One region of the Pseudarthrobacter sp. IC2-21 genome, then DNA from elsewhere that is predicted to be linked to it. Evidence: riboswitches for the same ligand, from Rfam matches in the RefSeq annotation. Region 1 holds a riboswitch; each other region holds the start of a gene.
What was found. Region 1 has a riboswitch for cyclic di-AMP ahead of SBP01_RS03980 (C40 family peptidase). Riboswitches for the same ligand answer to the same signal wherever they lie in the genome.
Positions count from the first base shown of each region.

Region 2: it holds a riboswitch for cyclic di-AMP, as region 1 does, so the genes downstream of both, SBP01_RS10425 (LysM domain-containing protein) here and SBP01_RS03980 (C40 family peptidase) in region 1, are expected to answer to the same signal.
Region 3: it holds a riboswitch for cyclic di-AMP, as region 1 does, so the genes downstream of both, SBP01_RS03320 (hypothetical protein) here and SBP01_RS03980 (C40 family peptidase) in region 1, are expected to answer to the same signal.

Region 1 is NZ_CP139145.1:846,181-852,681, reverse strand. Features, by position in the region: gene SBP01_RS04000 (DUF6457 domain-containing protein) at 1-42, opposite strand, end outside; gene SBP01_RS03995 (molybdenum cofactor guanylyltransferase) at 39-716, opposite strand; gene SBP01_RS03990 (HNH endonuclease) at 804-1,304, opposite strand; gene SBP01_RS03985 (NlpC/P60 family protein) at 1,539-2,309, opposite strand; gene SBP01_RS03980 (C40 family peptidase) at 2,461-3,138, opposite strand; cyclic di-AMP (ydaO/yuaA leader) riboswitch at 3,209-3,369, opposite strand; gene SBP01_RS03975 (M23 family metallopeptidase) at 3,518-4,345, opposite strand; cyclic di-AMP (ydaO/yuaA leader) riboswitch at 4,349-4,586, opposite strand; gene SBP01_RS03970 (metal-dependent transcriptional regulator) at 4,734-5,426, opposite strand; gene serC (phosphoserine transaminase) at 5,694-6,501, shown strand, end outside.
Region 2 is NZ_CP139145.1:2,259,252-2,265,752, reverse strand. Features, by position in the region: gene SBP01_RS10440 (globin domain-containing protein) at 1-193, opposite strand, end outside; gene SBP01_RS10435 (ribonuclease Z) at 324-1,217, shown strand; gene SBP01_RS10430 (dienelactone hydrolase family protein) at 1,302-2,273, shown strand; gene SBP01_RS10425 (LysM domain-containing protein) at 2,340-3,155, opposite strand; cyclic di-AMP (ydaO/yuaA leader) riboswitch at 3,159-3,361, opposite strand; gene SBP01_RS10420 (coiled-coil domain-containing protein) at 3,727-5,073, shown strand; gene SBP01_RS10415 (TraR/DksA family transcriptional regulator) at 5,157-5,522, shown strand; gene SBP01_RS10410 (DNA alkylation repair protein) at 5,519-6,055, shown strand; gene SBP01_RS10405 (DUF1810 domain-containing protein) at 6,083-6,501, shown strand, end outside.
Region 3 is NZ_CP139145.1:695,149-701,649, forward strand. Features, by position in the region: gene SBP01_RS03290 (6-pyruvoyl trahydropterin synthase family protein) at 1-176, shown strand, start outside; gene SBP01_RS03295 (glycosyltransferase family 4 protein) at 179-1,246, shown strand; gene SBP01_RS03300 (nucleoside deaminase) at 1,335-1,841, opposite strand; gene SBP01_RS03305 (phosphatase PAP2 family protein) at 1,972-2,664, shown strand; gene upp (uracil phosphoribosyltransferase) at 2,706-3,341, shown strand; gene SBP01_RS03315 (VOC family protein) at 3,407-3,787, shown strand; gene SBP01_RS03320 (hypothetical protein) at 3,892-4,608, opposite strand; cyclic di-AMP (ydaO/yuaA leader) riboswitch at 4,612-4,772, opposite strand; gene SBP01_RS03325 (ArnT family glycosyltransferase) at 4,929-6,501, opposite strand, start outside.

The sequences.
Region 1 (6,501 bases):
CGACCTGCTCCACTCTTCCAGCGTCTCGTCCTGACTTTTCACGCTCTGCCTCCCAATTCATCTGCGGCCGCTTTGCTCCGGGAGCCACCAAGTGGACCAGGGCCGCCCACCCCGAGTGTGGCGGCGTCGTCCCAGGTGTCCACGTCTGCCGTGGACCGGGCCGGAACGGCAACAGGCTTTACGTCAAGACTAGCAAGGAGTGCCCGAACCGACCCGTTGATCAGTTGACCCCTGGCCGCAAGTTCAGCCGCCGAGCGTTGTAGCGCGGGCGTGCTATAAAAGCCCACCAGGGGCTGCCGGCGGCCATCCTCCGAGACAGCCACCACGCCGTCGCACGTTGTCAGGGGACCGGCGGCCAGCAGCCCCTCCCGAAGTGCCGTCACCGCCTGCCGCACATTCGGCATGTCGCAGGCAAGAACAAGGGTCACCGGCGGCCGGCTTCCACCGGCCTTCGCCAGCGCCGCAAGCCCGGCGGCAATGGCCGCGGCCGGACCGCCGAAGGCGGGCTCCTCGCGGCAGCTGAGGATGCCGGCCGGATGTTCCGCGGGCTCAGGACCCACCACAACCACGGCCCGGGCACCTCCGGCAGCGGCGATGGAGCGGCCCAACAAGGTGTCGCCGTCGTACTTCAGCCCCTGCTTGGGCACGCCGCCCAGGCGTTCCGAACGGCCGCCGGCAAGAATGACGGCATCAAAATCGAACGAGTCTGCATCCACCAGCCCAGCCTAGCCGCGCCGGAACGTCCGTGGGCATGCGCGACTGTTACTCCTCGCGCGCGCCCGAAACCGGCAGTCCGGAAGCGTTCAGGCCGCCCGTTCAGGCAGCAAAAACGGATCCCAGGCAGGCGTCGGCTTCTCCAGTTCCTTGATCTGCCAGATGGTGCCGTGCGGCGCTTCCGGCACAAACCTCAGCTTCCAGCCCATCTCGGCCGGGGTGTGGTCACCTTTGCTGTTGTTGCATCGGAGGCAGGCGGCCACCAGGTTCTCCCACGAATCGGCACCGCCACGCGATTTGGGCTGCACGTGGTCGATGGTGTGGGCACCTTTGCCGCAGTAGGCACACCGGTGACCGTCGCGCCGGAGGACGCCGCGGCGGCTTACCGCGGTGCTCTGGTTATATCTGGGACGGATGTAACGGTTCAGGAGAATCACAGACGGGCGGCCCAGAATCTCCTGCGGCCCCACCACGGGGTCATCGCCCTCGGCAATAACACTGGCCTTGCCCGTGAGCACAAGCACCAGCGCCCGGCGGAAGGTGACTACCGCCAGCGGTTCATATCCAGCATTCAGAACGAGAGTGCGCATGCACTTACCTCTTTGTGGCCGCACCCGTCAGGGGCACGAGGGCCGGCTGCCCCCGGCATATCCGGGCTATGGATCGACACCACAAGAGTAAACAAAAAATGCCCGGATAAACTAATCGCTCGGTCCGGCCGTTTCCGGGATGCCCGGCCTGGCGGCTGCCGCCGCGTCCCTGAGGGAACAGACAGCAAAGGACCCCCGCCACCAGGCAGGGGTCCTTTGAAGGCTCAACAGCTGTTAGGACACGCGGATGAAAACCGGTCCTGATCCAACATTGGCGCTGAACACAACGGTCTGGTTGCCGTTGTAGCCGCCGTGCACGGCCTGGCCGTTGCCTGCGTAAACGGCAATGTGGGCCATGCCCGCGCCACCGTTTGCGTAGTAGATCAGGTCGCCGGGCTTTGCTTCTGCTGCACTGACGGTGCGGCCCAGGGAGAGGTAGCCTGCGGGCCAGTCATGGAAGTTGATGCCTACGGCGGCCAGTGAGTTGGTCACGAGCATGGTGCAGTCCTGGTTGACGCCCAGCTGGGCGTACGCTGCGGACAGGATGGCCTGGCCCTTGCCGCTGGCAGCGACCGGGGCGGCCGGAGCCGCGGGGGCGGACGAAGCAACCTTGATGGCGGCCGCAGGCGCCGCGGCGGGAGCGGCCGCGGCTGCCGGGGCTGCCTCAACAACGGGCTCGGGCTCCGGCTCTGCGACGGGAGCCGGCGTGGTGGTTACTGCCGGCTTCTCGTAGGAGATGGCGATCGTGGATTCAGCCGAAATAACGGCCGGCGCGGCCGTTCCAATTTCAAAGCTGGCCGTCGAAGCGGCTTCGCGCTGCACATTGGTATCAGCGGCGTTGGCCGCGATACCGCTGGTCAGGACCAGGCCGGAGGCAGCAGCGATAACCGCAGCCTGACGGCCCATGCCGCCGGCGTTGTCGCCGACAGCCTTGGCAATGACAGCCAGCGAGTTGGTCTTGGTGACCTCGGCGCGGTGCCGTGCAACAGTTGCACGTGTCGTCATCAATTTTTCTCTCTTTCGTGTTCCTCGGGACCGCGAGGGCAGCCCAAGGTCTTTGGACGCGCCGGCATCTTGGGGGTACGCCGGCACGCCCCGAACGGGGATTTAGCGAAGAGTTTCCAGGAAAGAAACGGGAGGAAGTCCGGAGTTAGGACTAGCCCAGGGTGTAGAAGGAGGACGTGCCCGTTGCTGCAGCGGCGTGCAGCAGGGTGCCTTGGGAGGGGTTGAGCGCGCTGATCATCATGCCGTTGCCCACGTAGATGCCCACGTGTGCGCCACCGTTCTGCATGACCAGGTCACCGGGGGACGGCGTGGAGGTGGGCCGCATGGCGTTCCAGGCATTGGTGCGGGGAATGCTGATGCCGGCCTGGGCGTAGACCCACTGGGTAAAGCCTGAGCAGTCCCAGCCATTGGGAGTGGTGCCGCCCCAGAGGTAGGGGTGGCCGATGCCGGTGTAGGCGATAGCTGCCAGGCCCGACGCGGCTGCCGAAGAAACGGCAGCTGCAGGCTTGGCTGCGGCATCCTTGGTTACGTCAGCAGCACGGCTTGCCGTTGCTGTTTCCGTTGCCGTGGACTGAGCACGGACCGGCGCGATCACGGGTGCAGCCGTGGTCTTGACTACCGGGCGCTCGAAAGACACGGTGGCAGTGGGTGCGGCGGTGACGGCAAGAGCAGCCTGGGCAGATCCGGACTCGGTAGACGCGGACACACCAGCGGTGGTGTCCGCGGCGTTGGCCGGAAGCCCCATGGTCAGGATGAGACCTGACGCGGCTGCGATAACAGCAGCCTGGCGACCTACGGTCCCGGCGTTTGCACTTACTGCCTTGGACACGGAGCCCAAAGGATTGGTGCGAACCGTTTGCGCACGGTGGCGCGCAGAATTATGGCGTGAAGACACGAAGGTAGCCTCTCCCAATGCCTGCGAGGTGAGCTGTCGGATTCGGATGGGAGTCACCCGGCCGCGCTGCTTCCTGGGAAGCTTTGCGACTTAACCCCAAGGCCTTCAGAATCGAAGACCAAAATTGGTTCCCCCGCCCCTGCCAGACGATGTCATGCGAACGGACCTTGAGCGGTGGCAGAGCTAGGCAATCCACTCAAGAACGTCAACTTCGGAAAAGTTGACGCGACTTAGACGTTACAGGACTTCAGAGCGAATGTCACATTCAGGTCACGGCAAGCCGAAGAGATTTGAGAGTTTGCCATCATTTGGCTCAGAGCCAGCCTGTGGGGTCAACGACTTCGCCGTTGACCTGAACCTCGAAGTGGAGGTGGCAGCCGGTGGAGGCGCCCGTGGTGCCGCTGAGGGCCACCACCTGGCCGCGGGTCACGGTCTGGCCAACGGTCACGGAGGCTGAGGACAGGTGGTTGTACGTGGTTTCCAAGCCGTTGCCGTGGTCGATCACGACGCGGTTGCCACCGCCGTACTGATGCCAGCCTACGAAGGTCACGGTGCCGCTGGCGGCGGCCAGGACCGAAGTTCCGCATTGGGCCACGTAGTCCTGGCCGCGGTGAAAGTCGCCGGTACCACCCGTAATGGGGCTGATCCTGAAGCCGAACGGGGACGCCGTGATGAGCTGCGCGAGCGGCGCTCCCAGGCTCCCGGCGGAGGCAGCCCGGGTAATGGACCCGGCCGACTGCGCACTCAACAGTTGTTTCAGCTTGCCGTCCGGGTCACCCTGGGTCACCACGGAAGAACGGCTGAAATCAATCTGGGCCCCGGCCGCGGCCGAAATCTCCGGCTGCGGAGCGGCTGACACGGCCGCAACGGAGTTGCCGGGCTGCTGGTCTGCCATGATCGGGCCCGTTGCCGGAACGGTGACGGTCAGGATCAGGCCGGTGGCAGCAAGTGCCACGCCGGCCTTCTGCCCAACACCGCTGGCGGCGGCGAAGTCGGTGACCTGCCGGAAGGCGCCCCGACGGCGGCGCCGCGCTTCACGCTGGGGATCGCGGGGCCTCTCCGCAGTGTGATCCTCAACCGCGCGGGGCGCAGCAGCGGGGCCGGCCGCGCGGCGGCGGCCCCTGGAGTAATGCGTGGTCAAGAATGTTCCTCTCTGGATAGCCTGCGAAGTTAGCTGTCGGATTCGGGTCAGAGAGTTCTAAGACCCGGTCCGCCGTTGCAAGCACTCGGCGCAGAGATACCCATGAGGGTCCTGGGAGAGGCTTGCTGCTGACGGACTTCACCCCAAGGCAGCCTTGCGACTGCCGGTTGTGGTTCCCCCGCCTCTGCCAGTGGATGACTCGTGCACCTGATCCGCTGGCAGAGCTCGGCTCCGGATCAGGTAACGCTTTTATATCGACGCTTGGGTTTAAACTATAGGCGATCAAAACGGGCAGTAACAATTCCGTTATATTTGCGGAACTGACGGCCGTGCGCTAGCCCCTTGCGTCGGGGTGCCGCAGAGCGGCCTCCTGCTGGAGCTCCCGGCCCTAGCTGATGGAAACGAAAACGTGGGCCGCGACCTCGGGCGGCAACTCGAGCGCACCTTCAATGCCCGGAACCCGCACTGATATGTACTCGCCGACGCGCTCGAGGGAGACTGCCGCGCCGGGCCGGATGCCCCCTTCGTCGAGCTGCACCAGCAACTCGGGTTCCACCTGGATGGGCTCGGCCAGCCTGCTGACGGTCACGCTCGACGTCGGCCCGTATCCGCGCATGGCCTCAACGAGATTAATCACACCTGCTTCCGGCAGGGCGGCAGCACCCCCCAGCGCAGCCAGCCCGGGGATGGGGTTGCCGTAGGGCGACTTGGTGGGGTGGTCAAGGAGTTGGTAGATGCGCCGTTCCACACGCTCGCTCATCACATGCTCCCAGCGGCACGCCTCGTCATGGACGTACGCCCAGTCCAAGCCAATGACATCGGCCAGGAGCCGCTCGGCGAGCCGGTGTTTGCGCATGACTTCGGTGGCGCGCTTGCGGCCGGTGTCGGTAAGTTCCAAATGACGGTCTCCGGAGACCACTACCAGGCCGTCCCGCTCCATCCGGCCAACAGTTTGGGACACGGTAGGTCCGGAATGGCGCAGCCGCTCGGCGATGCGGGCGCGGAGGGCAACGATGTTTTCTTCTTCAAGCTCCAAAATGGTTCGAAGATACATCTCCGTGGTATCGATCAGATCCGTCATCCAGCTCAGCTCCTCGAGCACAGTACCTTGCGTTGACCCACCGTATCGCGTTCAAGCCGCAGCGAGGTCCAGTAAAAAGCTTAGCCTATTTTGAATTTGTCCGGATAATCGGCCGCCGTCTCACTGGCCAGACTGTGACGGTGCCGGTTGCAGCCCTGTCCAGGGTTTCAGGCAGAATAAAAGCGGCCCTCGTTGCAGTCGCCGCTGATTGCCGGCCACCCCACCGTCCCGGACGCCAAACATGTCCATGCCGAAATTGGAGCCCTTGTGAGCGAAACCAGCATCACTATTCCCGCCGATCTCCTGCCCAAGGACGGACGCTTCGGTGCGGGACCGTCCAAGGTCCGGCCGGAGCAGCTTGAGGCACTCCAGGCAGCATCGCGGACCATCCTGGGCACTTCCCACCGCCAGGCGCCCGTCAAGAACCTGGTGGGTTCCGTCCGGGAGGGCCTCAGCCAGTTCTTCCGCGCCCCGGAGGGCTACGAAGTTGTTCTCGGCGTCGGCGGCTCCACCGCATTCTGGGACATCGCCAGCTTCGGGTTGGTGGAAAAGAAGGCCCAGCACCTGTCCTTCGGCGAGTTCGGTTCCAAGTTCGCGGCCGCCACCAACAAGGCGCCGTTCCTGGAGGGCTCGTCCATCATCAAGTCCGAGCCGGGCACCCGGCCGGCCGCCCGGGCCGAAGCCGGCGTGGATGTTTATGCCTGGCCGCAGAACGAAACTTCCACCGGCGTCGCGGCTCCCGTCCAGCGCGTGGAGGGTGCCGACGCCGGCTCCCTCGTGCTGGTTGATGCCACCTCCGCCGCCGGGGGGCTTGATGTGGACGTGGCCGAGGCGGACGTGTACTACTTCGCCCCGCAAAAGAATTTCGCGTCCGACGGCGGCCTGTGGCTGGGCCTGTTCTCCCCCGCCGCCCTGGAACGCGCCGCGCGCATCAAGGCCAGCGACCGCTGGATCCCGGATTTCCTGGACCTGCAGACGGCCATTGATAACTCGAGGCTGAACCAGACGTACAACACACCCTCGCTCACCACGCTGGTGACCCTCGATGCCCAGGTTCAGTGGCTGAACAAAAACG
Region 2 (6,501 bases), 1.4 Mb from region 1:
AAGCGGCAATCGACCCGGCCAGCGCCTGCTGCTGCCGGCCGTCGGCCTGGTTACCCCGGTTGAACAGGCCATCGAGCAGGTCCGGCCTGGCTTCGAACATATGTTTGTAGAACCGTTTGGCGATCTCTTCAATGTTTGCGCCCACTACGGGCAGCGTTGCCTGGATAACGGGACGAGAGGTGTCAGAGAGCATAATGCGTCCTTCCGTAGTGGCCGGCGGAACCCAGCGGCGAACCGGCTTGGCCGGGCTACTGTAACAGCCGGGCCGCACTCGGAGAAGAGGCTAATGGCTGTTACGGCCGGGCAGTGGGACACTCGGTTCCATGCGTGAGTTCGTTGCCCTCGGCACAGCTTCCCAGGTCCCTACAAGGAGCCGTAACCACAACGGTTACTTCCTGCGCTGGGATGGCCAGGGCCTGCTCTTTGATCCCGGCGAGGGCACACAGCGGCAGATGCTGCACGCGGGGGTCTCTGCAAGCCGGATCACCCGTATTTGCTTGACCCATGTGCACGGCGATCACTGCTTCGGGCTCCCGGGGGTGCTTTCCCGGATGGCGCTTGACGGCGTGAGCCATCCGGTCCATCTGCATTACCCGGCCTCCGGCGAGGCCGTGGTCCGTGCCCTCGTGTCCGTCAGCACTCCCGGACTTGACCTCCGGCTGTATCCGCACGACGGTCCCGGCACCATCGCTCCGGGGCTGCAGGTCCGGCCCCTGAAGCATCGCATCGAAACATACGGGTACAGGCTGGACGAGCCTGACGGCCGCACTCTTCTGCCGGACAGGCTCGCCGCAGCCGGGATCCGGGGCGCCGACGTGGGGAGGCTGCAGCTGGCGGGCGCTCTGGGCGGTGTCCGTCTGGAGGATGTGAGTGTTCCCCGGGCGGGGCAGAGCTTCGCCTTCGTGATGGACACGGCGCCGTGCGCAGGGGCGCAGGAATTGGCGGATCGGGTGGACCTCCTGGTGGCGGAGTCAACGTTCAGTGACGACGACGCCGGGCTGGCCAGGCAATACTCGCACCTCACCGCCGGGCAGGCGGGTGAGTTGGCGGGCAGCGCCGAAGCCCGCACGCTGATCCTGACCCACTTCTCCTCACGGTACGGCGACGACCTCACCCTCCTCGTGGACCAGGCGCGGCGCCGCGCCGGCGGCTCCGCAGTGATCGCCGCCAGGGACCTGGACCGGTTCGCCTTTCCAAAACGGCGTCGGCTGCCTTAGGCCGCGGGACGGAAGGGGCAGCCGCCCCTTGCCGGAGATTGTGTTTCGGGAGCAGGATATTAGCCTCACGCGAGGAGGCCGGCCATGATCCAGCTTGGAAAGTATGAACGGTACCTGATCGAGGAATTCTTTGATGATTACCGCGCCCGTGCCATGGCGCATCAAACGTTCACGCGGCGGGTCGCTTTCATCACGGGCAGCATGGCCGCGGCGTCGGCCGCGATGCTGCTGGTGGGGTGCACGCCCGAGGAAGTCCCGCGGGGAACCGAACCGATGCCGTCGCCCTCTGCTTCGACGACGGGTACCGGCATGGCATCCGGCGGGCCGGTACCGGGGGCGAAGAGTCCGTTGTCCGTCCCCGAGGGTGCGGCAGGATTGACGACGGCGACCGTCGCGTTCGGTGCGGACGGTACAGAAATCAGCGGCTACCTTGCCCGTCCCGCGTTGGGCGCTGCGGGTCCGGCCGTACTGGTGTGTCATGAGAACCGCGGGTTGACCGCGCACATCCAGGACGTGGCGCGCCGTTTCGCCAAAGCCGGCTATGTGTCGCTGGCACCGGACCTGCTGAGCAGGGAAGGAGGCACGGGCAGCCTGGATCCGGACGCCGTCCCCGGAGCGCTGACCAACGCCGGGTCAGCCCGCCATGTTGCCGATTTTGCTGCGGCCTTTGACTATCTGCGCGGCCAGGAGTTCGTGGACAAAGGACGGATCGCCATGAACGGCTACTGCTTCGGCGGCGGGATCACCTGGCAGGCGGCCACGGAACTACCCGGGCTCAAGGCCACGGCAGCGTTCTACGGGCCCGCGCCGGACCTGAACCGGGTGCCGGAGATCAAGGCCGCGGTGTTCGGGGTGTACGCCGAACTGGACAAGCGGATCACCGGAACCATGCCGGCACTCCGCGATGCCCTGGACGCCACCACGGTGGCGCATCAGCTCACCGTGTACCCCGGCGTGGACCACGCCTTCCACAATGACACCGGGGACCGGTGTAACCAGACCCAGGCAACGGCTGCCTGGAATGACATGCTGTCCTGGTTCGGGAAGTACGTGTGAGTGCGCAGCAGCGGCGGACGACGGCGGTCGGCATACTGCCGCGCGCCGCCGTCCAACCGGCCGGGGTCACGCCACGTGGACGAAGGATGCGCCCTGGAGCCAGCTGATGGAGTGGACCTGGGTCTTGAAACCGTCGACGCCGCCGCTGACAACCTGGCCGTTGCCGGCAAAGACACCAACGTGTCCGGCGGTGATCACCAGGTCACCCGGAGCGGGCGTGCCAACAACGCTTCCGTACTGGAAGAACTGGCCCGGGGCAAGGTCTCCGACACTCTTACCGGCTGAGCGCAGTGCCTTCTCCACCATGGCGGTGCAGTCCTGCTGGACGCCGAGCTGGGAGTAGGCAGAGGCCAGGATCGCCGAGCCGGCTGCTCCGGTGGCAGCCTGGGCCGGGGCCGGGCTGGACGCGAGCTTGACGCCGGTGTTGGCCGGTGCAGTCGGCGCCGCGGCGGCCTTGGCTGCGGGGGCGGGAACCGATGCCGGTGCCGGTGCCGGTGCGGCCTGCCCGGCGGCAGGGATCCGGATTTGGTTGCCCGGGTAGATGATGCTGTCCAGCGACAGGCCGTTTGCGGCCAAAACGTTGCTGAGTGCCACGCCGTTGGCCGCGGAGATCTGGCCCAGTGTGTCGCCGGATACGACAGTATGCACAGCGGCTGCGGCCGGAGCCGGAGCCACGGCTGCTGCGGGTGCGCTTACCTGGCCTTGAGGGGTGACCGTTCCGGAGTCTTCGGGTCCGTGGACGCCGGCGTGGGCAGGGGTGCTGAAGCCGAAAAACAGGCCGGATGCGGCGGCGACCACGAGGGCCGGCCGTCCGATCATCAGTGCACGGGATGTAGTGGGGGTGGCTGCACGATGGCGTGCGGCAGTGGACTTCTTGGACATGGTTGTTTGCCTCTCCCATGCCTGCGGGGTGAGCTGTCGGGTTCGGGTTGGAGAGACCCGGCCGGGATCGCCGCCTCAAGGGACGGGACGAGTGCCGACTTAACCCCAAGGCCTGTTCAGGCCGTGGAAATGTGGTTCCCCCGTCCCTGCCAGTTGCATTGCGTCTGGGATCCCGGGTCAGTGGCAGGGCTCGGCATACTGACGGGAATGTCCTGGCCTAAAACCAGGGCACCCAACGACCATAGCGGCTGCTTTTCCCGAATGTCACATTCCGGTAACGGAATGTACGGCCGGAATTCATCCGCGCGGCGCGGAGCGTTCCTGGGCCAGGGACGACGACGATGCAGGTCACCGCGCGGGATGCGTATATGCCCCCACAGGTCATCCAACTGATTCAATTCTCCCCAAAAAGGGCACTGGAACGCCGTCCGCAGGCCGGCCAAGGCGAATATTTCCTGGCGCCGGCAAGGCCGGAGACGTGGACCGTGGCGGGCTGACCGGCCCGGTCCGGGGCCTGACGCGGGACCGATATTCCCCGGAATCGGAGACTTGCCCGGTAGGCTCACGGACTATGTCCCTGCTTGCCCACAAATTGCGGCTGACCGGCCTCGCGGCCGTGCTTGCACTGGCTGTGGCCGCCTCGTCTTCCATGCTGCCGGCCCGCGCCGCGGACCCGGCTCCTCCCGGCGGCTATCCTTCCTGGCAGGACGTGGAGGGAGCCAAAACAAGCGAGGCCGCCACGGCCGCTGAAGTCACCAAAATCGGTGACCTGCTCGGCGGCCTGCAGGCCGAGGCAGAGGCGCTGGGCAATGCGGCCGTCACCGCTGCCGCCGGATACTCGGTGGCGCAGGACGATCTTCGGGCTGCCGGTTCCAAGGCGGACGCCCTGGCCGTGCAGGTGGCACGGGCGAAGGAGGAATCGAGCCTGCATAAGAGGGAAATCGGAGCCCTCGCCGCGCAGTCCTATAAGACCGGCGGCACAAATATGGGGTTCTTCGTGGCGCTCGATGCCTTGCAGACGAACAGTATCCACGCCCTGAACATTGTCCGGATCGTCAGCGACAAAACCTCGGTGCTGGTTCACAAATCAGCTGAGGCCGAACGGATCGCGGACGCGCTGGCCGAGCAGGAGCGCGCCGCCAAAACTGAGCGCGAACGCCTTGCCGGCATTGCCGAAGCCAAGCTGTCCTCGGCGCAGGCCGCCCAGCGCGCAATGGTGCAGCACGTCACGGAACAGCAGCAGCACAGTCAGGAACTCACCGCCCAGCTCGCTTCCCTGAAGGGCACCACGGCAGCCGTCGAAGGAGAGTTCCGGCAGGGCCAGGCTGCTGTGGCCGCCTACGAGGCATCCCAGGCGGCCAAACGTGCGGCAGCGGAGGAGCGGGCACGCCAGCAGGCTGAAGCTGCTGCCCGGGCTGCCGCCCAAACCCCGGCAGATCCTGCGCGCCCAAATCCCGAACCCCACAATCCGGCGCCCCAAAATCCGGCGCCGCAAAACCCCGTACCCCAAAATCCGGTACCCGCACCTCCCGCACCGCCGCTGGAAAGCCCGACGCCGGCCCCGCCGCCCGCCGTCGTCGTTGTACCTTCCGTTCCGGGCGGCGCCGTCAACGATCCCGCCGGTGCCCGCAATTATGCCGCCGGGCGGCTTTCCGCATACGGCTGGGAACAGGACCAGTTCCAATGCCTGGCGCAGCTATGGACGAAGGAATCCAACTGGCTCACCACGGCCACCAACCCGTATTCAGGGGCCTACGGCATCGCGCAGGCGCTCCCGGCCAGCAAGTATGGCAGCACAGGCAGCGACTGGCTCACCAGCTACCGCACCCAGGTTGACTGGGGGCTTGCCTACATCCTGAACCGCTACGGCTCCCCGTGCGGCGCCTGGAATCACTCCGTCATCAGGAATTGGTACTGACGGCCCCGCCGGCGTGCGGCCCGGCCCCTGCAGCCTCGGTGAAGCTGCAGGTCCGGCGGACTCCGCGGCGTTAGGCTTTTCCCATGGCTGACTTTGAACGGTTCCGGATCCTGCTGGAGGAAGAGCGGGGCCGGAAGCTGGCACTGCTGCCAGCGCTACGGGCCGATATTTCCGCTGCCAATGCCGCCCGACAGGACTCCAATGTGGACGACGAACATGACCCCGAGGGCGCCACCATTGCCTTCGAACTGTCACAGGCAGCGGCGCTGCTGAACCAAAGCAGTGCCGGTCTGGCGGAGGTCGAAGCGGCACTGCACAGAATCTCGGACGGCACCTACGGGGTGTGTGCCGTCTGCGGAGGACCAATCGCCGAGGGCCGCCTTGAGGCGCGGCCCTGGACCCTGTACTGCATTGAGCATTCCGGCGCGGGACGCCGGCACGGTAGGTGAGCCCGGTGAATCAAACCGTGCAGGACGCGGCCCGGTTCATCGACACCACCCTGCAGAATGAAGGCACCTGGTACCGGTCGGAGGAAGTGGAATCACGCCTGGGCGGGGCCCTCAGTTCCTACGGCGCATCAGTTGGAGCCGTGCGGGGAACCATCCGGGACGCCGGCACGAAATTCAAGGGCCTCGCCCACGACGACGTGACGGCACTCGCCTCGCAACTGTGGGGCCAGCCCGGGCCGGGCAGGCGGGCCGTCTACGAGCGGCGCCTGGCCGCCGTCGTGCTCCTGCAATCCCGGGTGGCCCTCCTGCGGCACTCGGACCTGACCCGGCTGGAAGGCTTCATCCGGTCGGCGCACACAGCGGAGTTGGTGGACCCCCTGACGGCCGACGTCGTGGTTCCGCTGCTCGCGGCGCTGGAGGGCGCGGACCGCCAACGCGCCGGGGTGGTGATGGCACGCTGGAGCCGGGATCCTGACGGCTGGGTCCGCCACGCCGCGGCCCTCGCTACCGGAACCCCGGCCCCCACAACCTGAATTCACGCCTGACAGAAGGAGACGCACATGACCACCACCTACAACCTGGAACGCTTTGTTGAGGCACAGGAGAGCGGCGGTACGTACCGGCAGGCGCTGTCGGAACTGCAACTGGGCAGCAAACGGGGCCACTGGATGTGGTTCATTTTCCCCCAGATTGCCGGACTCGGCAGCAGCCCCACGTCCGTGAAGTATGCCATCAGCTCATTGGAGGAGGCACAGGCCTACCTGAAGCACGACGTCCTGGGACCCCGGCTCCTCGAGTGCAGCGTAGCCGTGTCCACCCATACCGGGCGTTCCGCCGCCGATATCTTCGGCGGCATCGACGCGAAGAAACTGCGTTCCTCCATGACCCTGTTCCTGCGTGCAGCGCCCGGCGAGACGGTTTTCAAAACCGTGCTGGCACAGTTCTTCGACGGCCAGCCGGACCCCGCCACCGACGAACT
Region 3 (6,501 bases), 150 kb from region 1:
ACCCGGACTTTGCCGGCAAACTCAGCACCACCGAGGCCCTGGCCGAGTACATCGCCCGGACTGTTGCCGGCAGGATCAAGGACGACGCTGACGGCCGTGAGCTTGCCGGAATCGACGTCACCCTGCGTGAAAATCCTGACGCGTGGGCGTCCTACGCCCTGGACCTGTCCGCCTGACCGTGCGTGTCAGACTCCTGGTCCCCGGCAACATCCGCCACAACTCAGGCGGGAATGTCTACAACGCGCGACTCGCCGAAGGGCTTCAGAGCCTGGGCATCAGCGTTGAGGTTCTTGCTGTGGGCGGGGACTGGCCGGACGCCGGGATAACTGAACGACGGCGCCTGGGGACCCTGCTGGAAGAAGGTGAACCGGCACCGGGGCTCACGTCAGCGGCGGTCACCGTGGTTGACGGGCTCATCGCGTGCGGTGCCCCTGACGAACTGGAAGCAGCGGCGGCTGCCGGGCACACTGCGTGGGTCCTGCTCCACATGCCCTTTCCGGGACATGCCGAGGGAGAACGGCGCGCAATGCAGGCCGCCGCCGGCGTGATCTGCACCAGTGCGTCTGCTGCGGATCACGTCAGGGAACGGCACGGCATCACCGCAAACGTGGCACTCCCGGGCACCGATACCGCGCCGGTTGCTGCCGGTTCAGACCCGGTCCACATCATTTCGGTAGCCGCGCTGCTGCCTAACAAGTCCCAGTTACTGCTGGTGGAAGCTCTCGCTAAGTTGCGTGATCTGGAATGGACTGCCTCCCTGGTGGGCACGGACGACGCCGATTCCGCCTACGCCGCGGAGGTCCGGACAGCCATAAGCTCGCACGGATTGGATGGCCGGATTCGGCTGACTGGCCAACTCGCCGGACAAGCCCTGGCGGCCGAATGGTATCGGAGCGACCTGAGCGTGCTCGTTTCCCGGGCTGAAGCGTTCGGTCTGGTGGTGTTGGAATCCCTGGCCTGCGGAATCCCGGTGATTGTTCGGGCCGGCACCGGTGCTGTGGACGCGCTGGCGATCGGCGCCGGGACGGTCCTGCCGGGAGCCGCCGTTGACCTTCCCGGCGGGGAAAGCGGTGAGGCGGAGGCTCTCGCCGCGGCGATCGGGAAATGGTTATCGGACCCAGTAGAGCGTTCAGACTGGCGGGCTGCTGCACTTGCTGCTCGGGAACACCTGCCAGGCTGGGAATCCGCGGCCCGTAACGTGGCGGGCATCCTCGGCGTTGGACCGCAGGTGCGCCATCAGGCCTGACCCGGCGCGCCCGCATAACCACGCACACAGCCCTGCCCCAGCGCATCCCGGCCGTCTGCGGGCTCAAAGGGGAAGGGCAACCCCGGGGCTAGAGCTTGCCGCGGTGGGCGGCGAAGAATTCCCGCAGCAGTGCCCCGCACTCGTCTTTCCTGACGCCGCCGTAGACCTCCACCCAATGATTGAGGCGGCGCTCGCGGAGGACATCGAAGACCGATCCGGCCGCGCCGGCCTTCTCATCCCAGGCACCGAAAACCACCCGTGGGATCCGGGCCAGTACTACCGCTCCCGCGCACATGGCACACGGCTCCAGCGTGACCACCAGTGTGCAGTCCGCCAGCCGCCAGCCGTCCCCGGCTCCGCCCTCAAGCTTCGACAAAGCGCGCAGCTTCTCGGCCGCCTCACGGATGGCCACCACTTCCGCGTGGGCGGTAGGGTCCCCGAGTTCCTCCCGCTGGTTCCGTCCGGAACCCAGCACGGCGCCGTCGGGTCCGAGGACAACAGCACCGATGGGCACGTCCTCCGTGGCAAGGGCGCGCCGGGCCTCCTCAAGGGCAAGGCCCATCCATTCGCTGTGTTTCTTTTCGCCCGGCGCCATGGCTCAATGATAGTTTCGAGTGATATCCGTCCTTGCCACCCACTGACGCCAGGAGGAACTCGTGGATGTTGACACATTCAGGGCCCGTGCAGGCCAATGGTTCAAACCGTACGCGGCGCTGTGGATCACCATGCTGGTGGGTGGTGTTCTGGTGGTCATCATGGCGCTGCTCGGTGCCGAGGTCTACGACAACGTGGTGGACGATGCCGGGCTGACGTCCCTGGACCGGCCTGCGCTCCAACTGGCCGAAAGCCTGCGGAACCCCGGCCTCGACGCAGCCGTGACGGCATTCACCAACATCGGCGGCGGCATCGGCATGCCCATCCTGGCCAGCATCCTGACAGCCTGGCTCACGTTCCTGAGCAGGACATGGCGCCCCATCATCCTGGTGGGCGGCGCCGCAGCCGTCTCCACGACGGCGACGACAGTGGGTAAGCGCCTGGTTGGCCGCACCCGCCCGGACCACGCTGATGCGGTCCCGCCGTATGAGACCTCGCCGTCGTTCCCCAGCGGCCACACCCTGAACACCACGGTGGTCATTGGTGTCCTGATCTACATCATGTGCCTCCAGTTTGAGATGACCTGGGCGCGAATCACCGCGATCGTCGCCGGGGTGGTCTTCATCATTGCCATGGGCCTGAGCCGGGTTTTCCTGGGGCACCACTGGATGACGGACGTCATGGCCGGCTGGTTCCTGGGCCTGGCGTGGGTGGGAATAGTGATCCTGGCCCACAGGCTTTTCCATGTATTGCGGAGACGCGAGCACGCAGGTCCGCCCCCGACGTTCGAACACCCTGCTATCCGGGACGAGCAGCGGAGCTGACTCCCGGCGGGGCCGCCCGGGCCGGATGATAGTTTTGACCCATGCGCACTCTTGTTGTTGACCACCCGCTGGTCGCCCATAAGCTCACCGTCCTGAGGGACAAAAACACCCCGTCTCCGGTTTTCCGGATGCTGACGGAAGAGCTGGTGACACTGCTCGCGTATGAGGCCACGCGCGATGTGCGCACCCAGCCCGTGACCATCGAAACGCCGGTGAGCACCACCGTGGGCACCGCCTTCACCAAGCCCACCCCGCTGGTGGTCCCCATCCTCCGCGCCGGCCTGGGCATGCTTGAGGGCATGACCAAACTGGTCCCCACTGCTGAGGTGGGTTTCCTGGGCATGGCCCGCGACGAGGAAACGCTGGACATCATCACCTACGCCGAGCGTCTGCCGGAGGACCTTACGGACCGTCAGATCTTTGTCCTGGATCCCATGCTGGCTACCGGCGGGACCCTCCGCGAAGCCATCAAGTTCCTGTTCAAGCGCGGCGCCTCCGACGTCACCTGCATTTGCCTGCTGGCCGCGCCGGAAGGCCTGGCCAAGCTGGAAGAAGAACTGGCGGATGCCAACGTGACCATCGTCCTGGCCTCCATCGACGAAAAGCTCAACGACAAGTCCTACATCGTTCCCGGGCTCGGCGATGCTGGAGACCGCCTCTACGGCATTGCCGGCTAGCTTCCGGAGCAAGAGGGCGGTAAGAGGGCCTTCCGGTTTCAGGACCCCGCCGCTAGCCTGTGCGGATGGACTGGAAACTTGAACTTGTCTTTGTCCCTGTGTCCGACGTGGACCGTGCGAAGGATTTCTACGTCAACAAAGTCGGCTTCAACGCTGACTACGACGAGCGGCCCAGTGAGGGCATCCGTTTTGTCCAGCTGACGCCGCCCGGATCCGCCTGTTCCATCTGCATTGGCGAGGGCCTCAACGACGCCCCGCCGGGGACGGCCCCGAGCCTGCAGATGGTGGTCAGCGATATCCAGGCTGCCCACGCCCATCTCAAGAAGAACGGGGTGGATGTGAGTGACGTGGACGTGCAGGACTGGGGCCATTTTGTGTACTTCGCGGATCCCGACGGCAACAAGTGGGCCGTGCAGTACATCCCGGGCCGGGAGTCCCAGGGCTGATTCAGCTGGATTCAGCCAGGGAAATATTCAGCCAAAGAAGGCAGCAGGCCCTGAACCGGGGGATTCAGGGCCTGCTGCGGCTGTGCGGATTCCGGGGAATCGGATCAGTACCAGTTGTGTGACAAGTGGAAGTTCAAAGCACCGCACGGCGACTGGTAGCGCTCCTGGATGTAGTTCAGGCCCCAGTTGATCTGTGTGCGGTAGTTGGTGAGGTAGTCCGCGCCGGCACTGGCCATCTTCTCTGCAGGCAGCGACTGGACGATGCCGTAGGCACCGCTGCTGGCGTTGGTGGCCGTGGTGGTCCAGTCGGATTCCTTGGTCCACAGCGTCTGGAGGCACTGCATCTGGTCAGCGGACCAGCCATAGCTGCCCAGCTGGCCGGCGGCGTAGGCCTGGGCTCCTGCCGGGTCATTGACTGCCACCACGGGCGCAGGCTCAGGTGCGGGCGCCGGTTCAGGTGCCGGTGCGGGTGCCGGCACGGGCTCCGGCGCAGGAGCTGGAACCGGTGCGGGTGCAGCTGCGGGCTCGGCGGCCTGCGGGGCCACGCTGATTTCAGCAGCGGCGGCCTCCGGCGCAGATTTGGCTCGTATTTCGGCCTTTTCCATCGTCAATCGGGATTCGATGTCGGCAGCGGACAGTTTCTGCGTGTCGCTGACGGCCGTCAGGCTGCCGGACTCGGATGCTTGGCCTGCTGCGCCCAACCCGATGAGGAGCGTGAGCGCCGTCCCTATAACGGCCACACGCTGTCCCAGCGTGGGAATCCGGTTGCGGAGCTTGTTTGACCCGTCCTGCGGGCGCGTTTGTACCTTGGATTCAGACATGATTGATCGCCTCTCACACCTGCGGAGTTAGCTGTCGGGTTCGGATGAGGGCATCCGGCCACACGGAATATCACGTGCTGGCTTCACCCCAAGGGCACTAAAAGCCCGGGACTCTGGGTCCCCCGCCTCTGCCTCGGTCGAACGGAATCCGGGAAGCGGCAGAGCTTGGCGTCATCCGGATGTGCGGACCAAACGGGAACCGCACGTTATCAACGGTACCGGAGGAGGCCGTCGAAGTCACATTTTGGTAACGAGGATCACGACGTCGGCGTGTTGGCTTGCGGTGCCTGGCGCCGGAGGGGTGCCGCAACGCTACGCGGCTAACCAACCAGCGCGTAAACCGTGGTTCCGCCGATGGATTGCGCAGGGAACGTTGCCGCCACCCACTGCGCAATCTGGGATGCGGCGTCCGAGCCGCTGGTGGACCGCATCGTTCCGCCGGCAATGAAGTAGTGGATCTTGCCTTGCGCCACCAGATCCTGGAACCCGCCAAGGCTGGGGGAGGGGTCCGTTCCATTGAAGCCGCCCACGGGCATGACCGGCAGTTGCGTTGCCAACTGGTAGCCGGCCGCATTGTTGGAACCCACGACGGCGGCCGCCCAGGTATAGCGGGACGCGTCACTTCTCAGGGCGGTCACCAACTGAGCCGACGGCGAGGTGGCACCCAGAAGGCCACCCATTCCGCCGGCCTGCCGGCTGGTGCCGCCCGGTCCATTGATGTTGGCGCCGGTGCCGCTGGCGGTGCCGCCAGGCCCGTTGGGATTGGCGCCGTTCCGTAACGGGTTACCTTGGCCGGCTGCAGCAGGACCGCCTGGACGGAACCCGCCTGCGCTCGTGGCAGGTCCGGCGCTGACGATCGCGCCGCTGTGGACGGCCGCGGCCGTTGATAGCGAGAACGCCAGCGGTCCGGCAAGGGAGGCGGCGACGGCGAGGACCGCCGTCGTCCGCTGCACCACACGGAAGCTCAGGTAACGGCCGAACAAGACACCCGCCGCGCCCGCAAGCCCGGCGGCCAGGACAAACCAGCGGAGCCACGGACCGTAGGCGGAGGTGGTGCCCAAAAGGGCGAAGCCCATGCTTGCCGCAGCCGCCACGGCAGCGGCGAGCAGCAGCGCTGCGGCGGGCTGCCGCCGGTGCTGCCAGAGGAGGACGCCGCCCAGCCCGGCCAGGCCGGCGATTCCGGGCGCAAGTGCCACCGCGTAGTAGGGGTGGATAATGCCCGCCATGAAACTGAAGACCAGCCCCGTGACCAGCACCCACGAGCCCCACATGATGACGGAGGCGCGGACACCATCCGTGCGAGGTGCCCGCCGGCCCACCCACAGCAGGCCGGCGGCGAGGATCAGCACGGACGGCAGCAGCCACGCAATCTGGCCGCCGAACTCACTGCTGAACATCCGCAACGGGCCCGGAACGCCCCACCCGTTGCCGCCGCCCACGCTCCCGGTTTCGTCACCGCTCAGGCGGCCCAAACCGTTATAGCCCAGCGTGAGCTCAATGATCGAGTTGTTCTGCGAACCGCCAATGTACGGCCGCAAGTTTGCCGGCGTGAGCTCCACGGCGAGGAGCCACCACCCTGCGGCGGCCACCATGGCCGCACCCGCCGCCGCCAGGCGAAGCAGGCGACGGCAGATTCCTTCCGGTGCCGCCACAAAGTAGGCCACGGCAAAACCGGGAAGCACCAGCAGCACCTGGAGCTGTTTGGTGAGGAAACCGAAGCCCAGGAGCACGCCGGCCAGCACCAGCCAGCGCACCTTCCCGTCCTGAATGGACCGGAGTGTCGCGTAGCCGGCGGCGGTCATGAGCAGAACAAGCAGGGCATCGGGATTGTTGAACCGGAACATCAGCGCGGCCACCGGTGTGATCGCCAGAACCACGGCCGCCAGCAGGCCC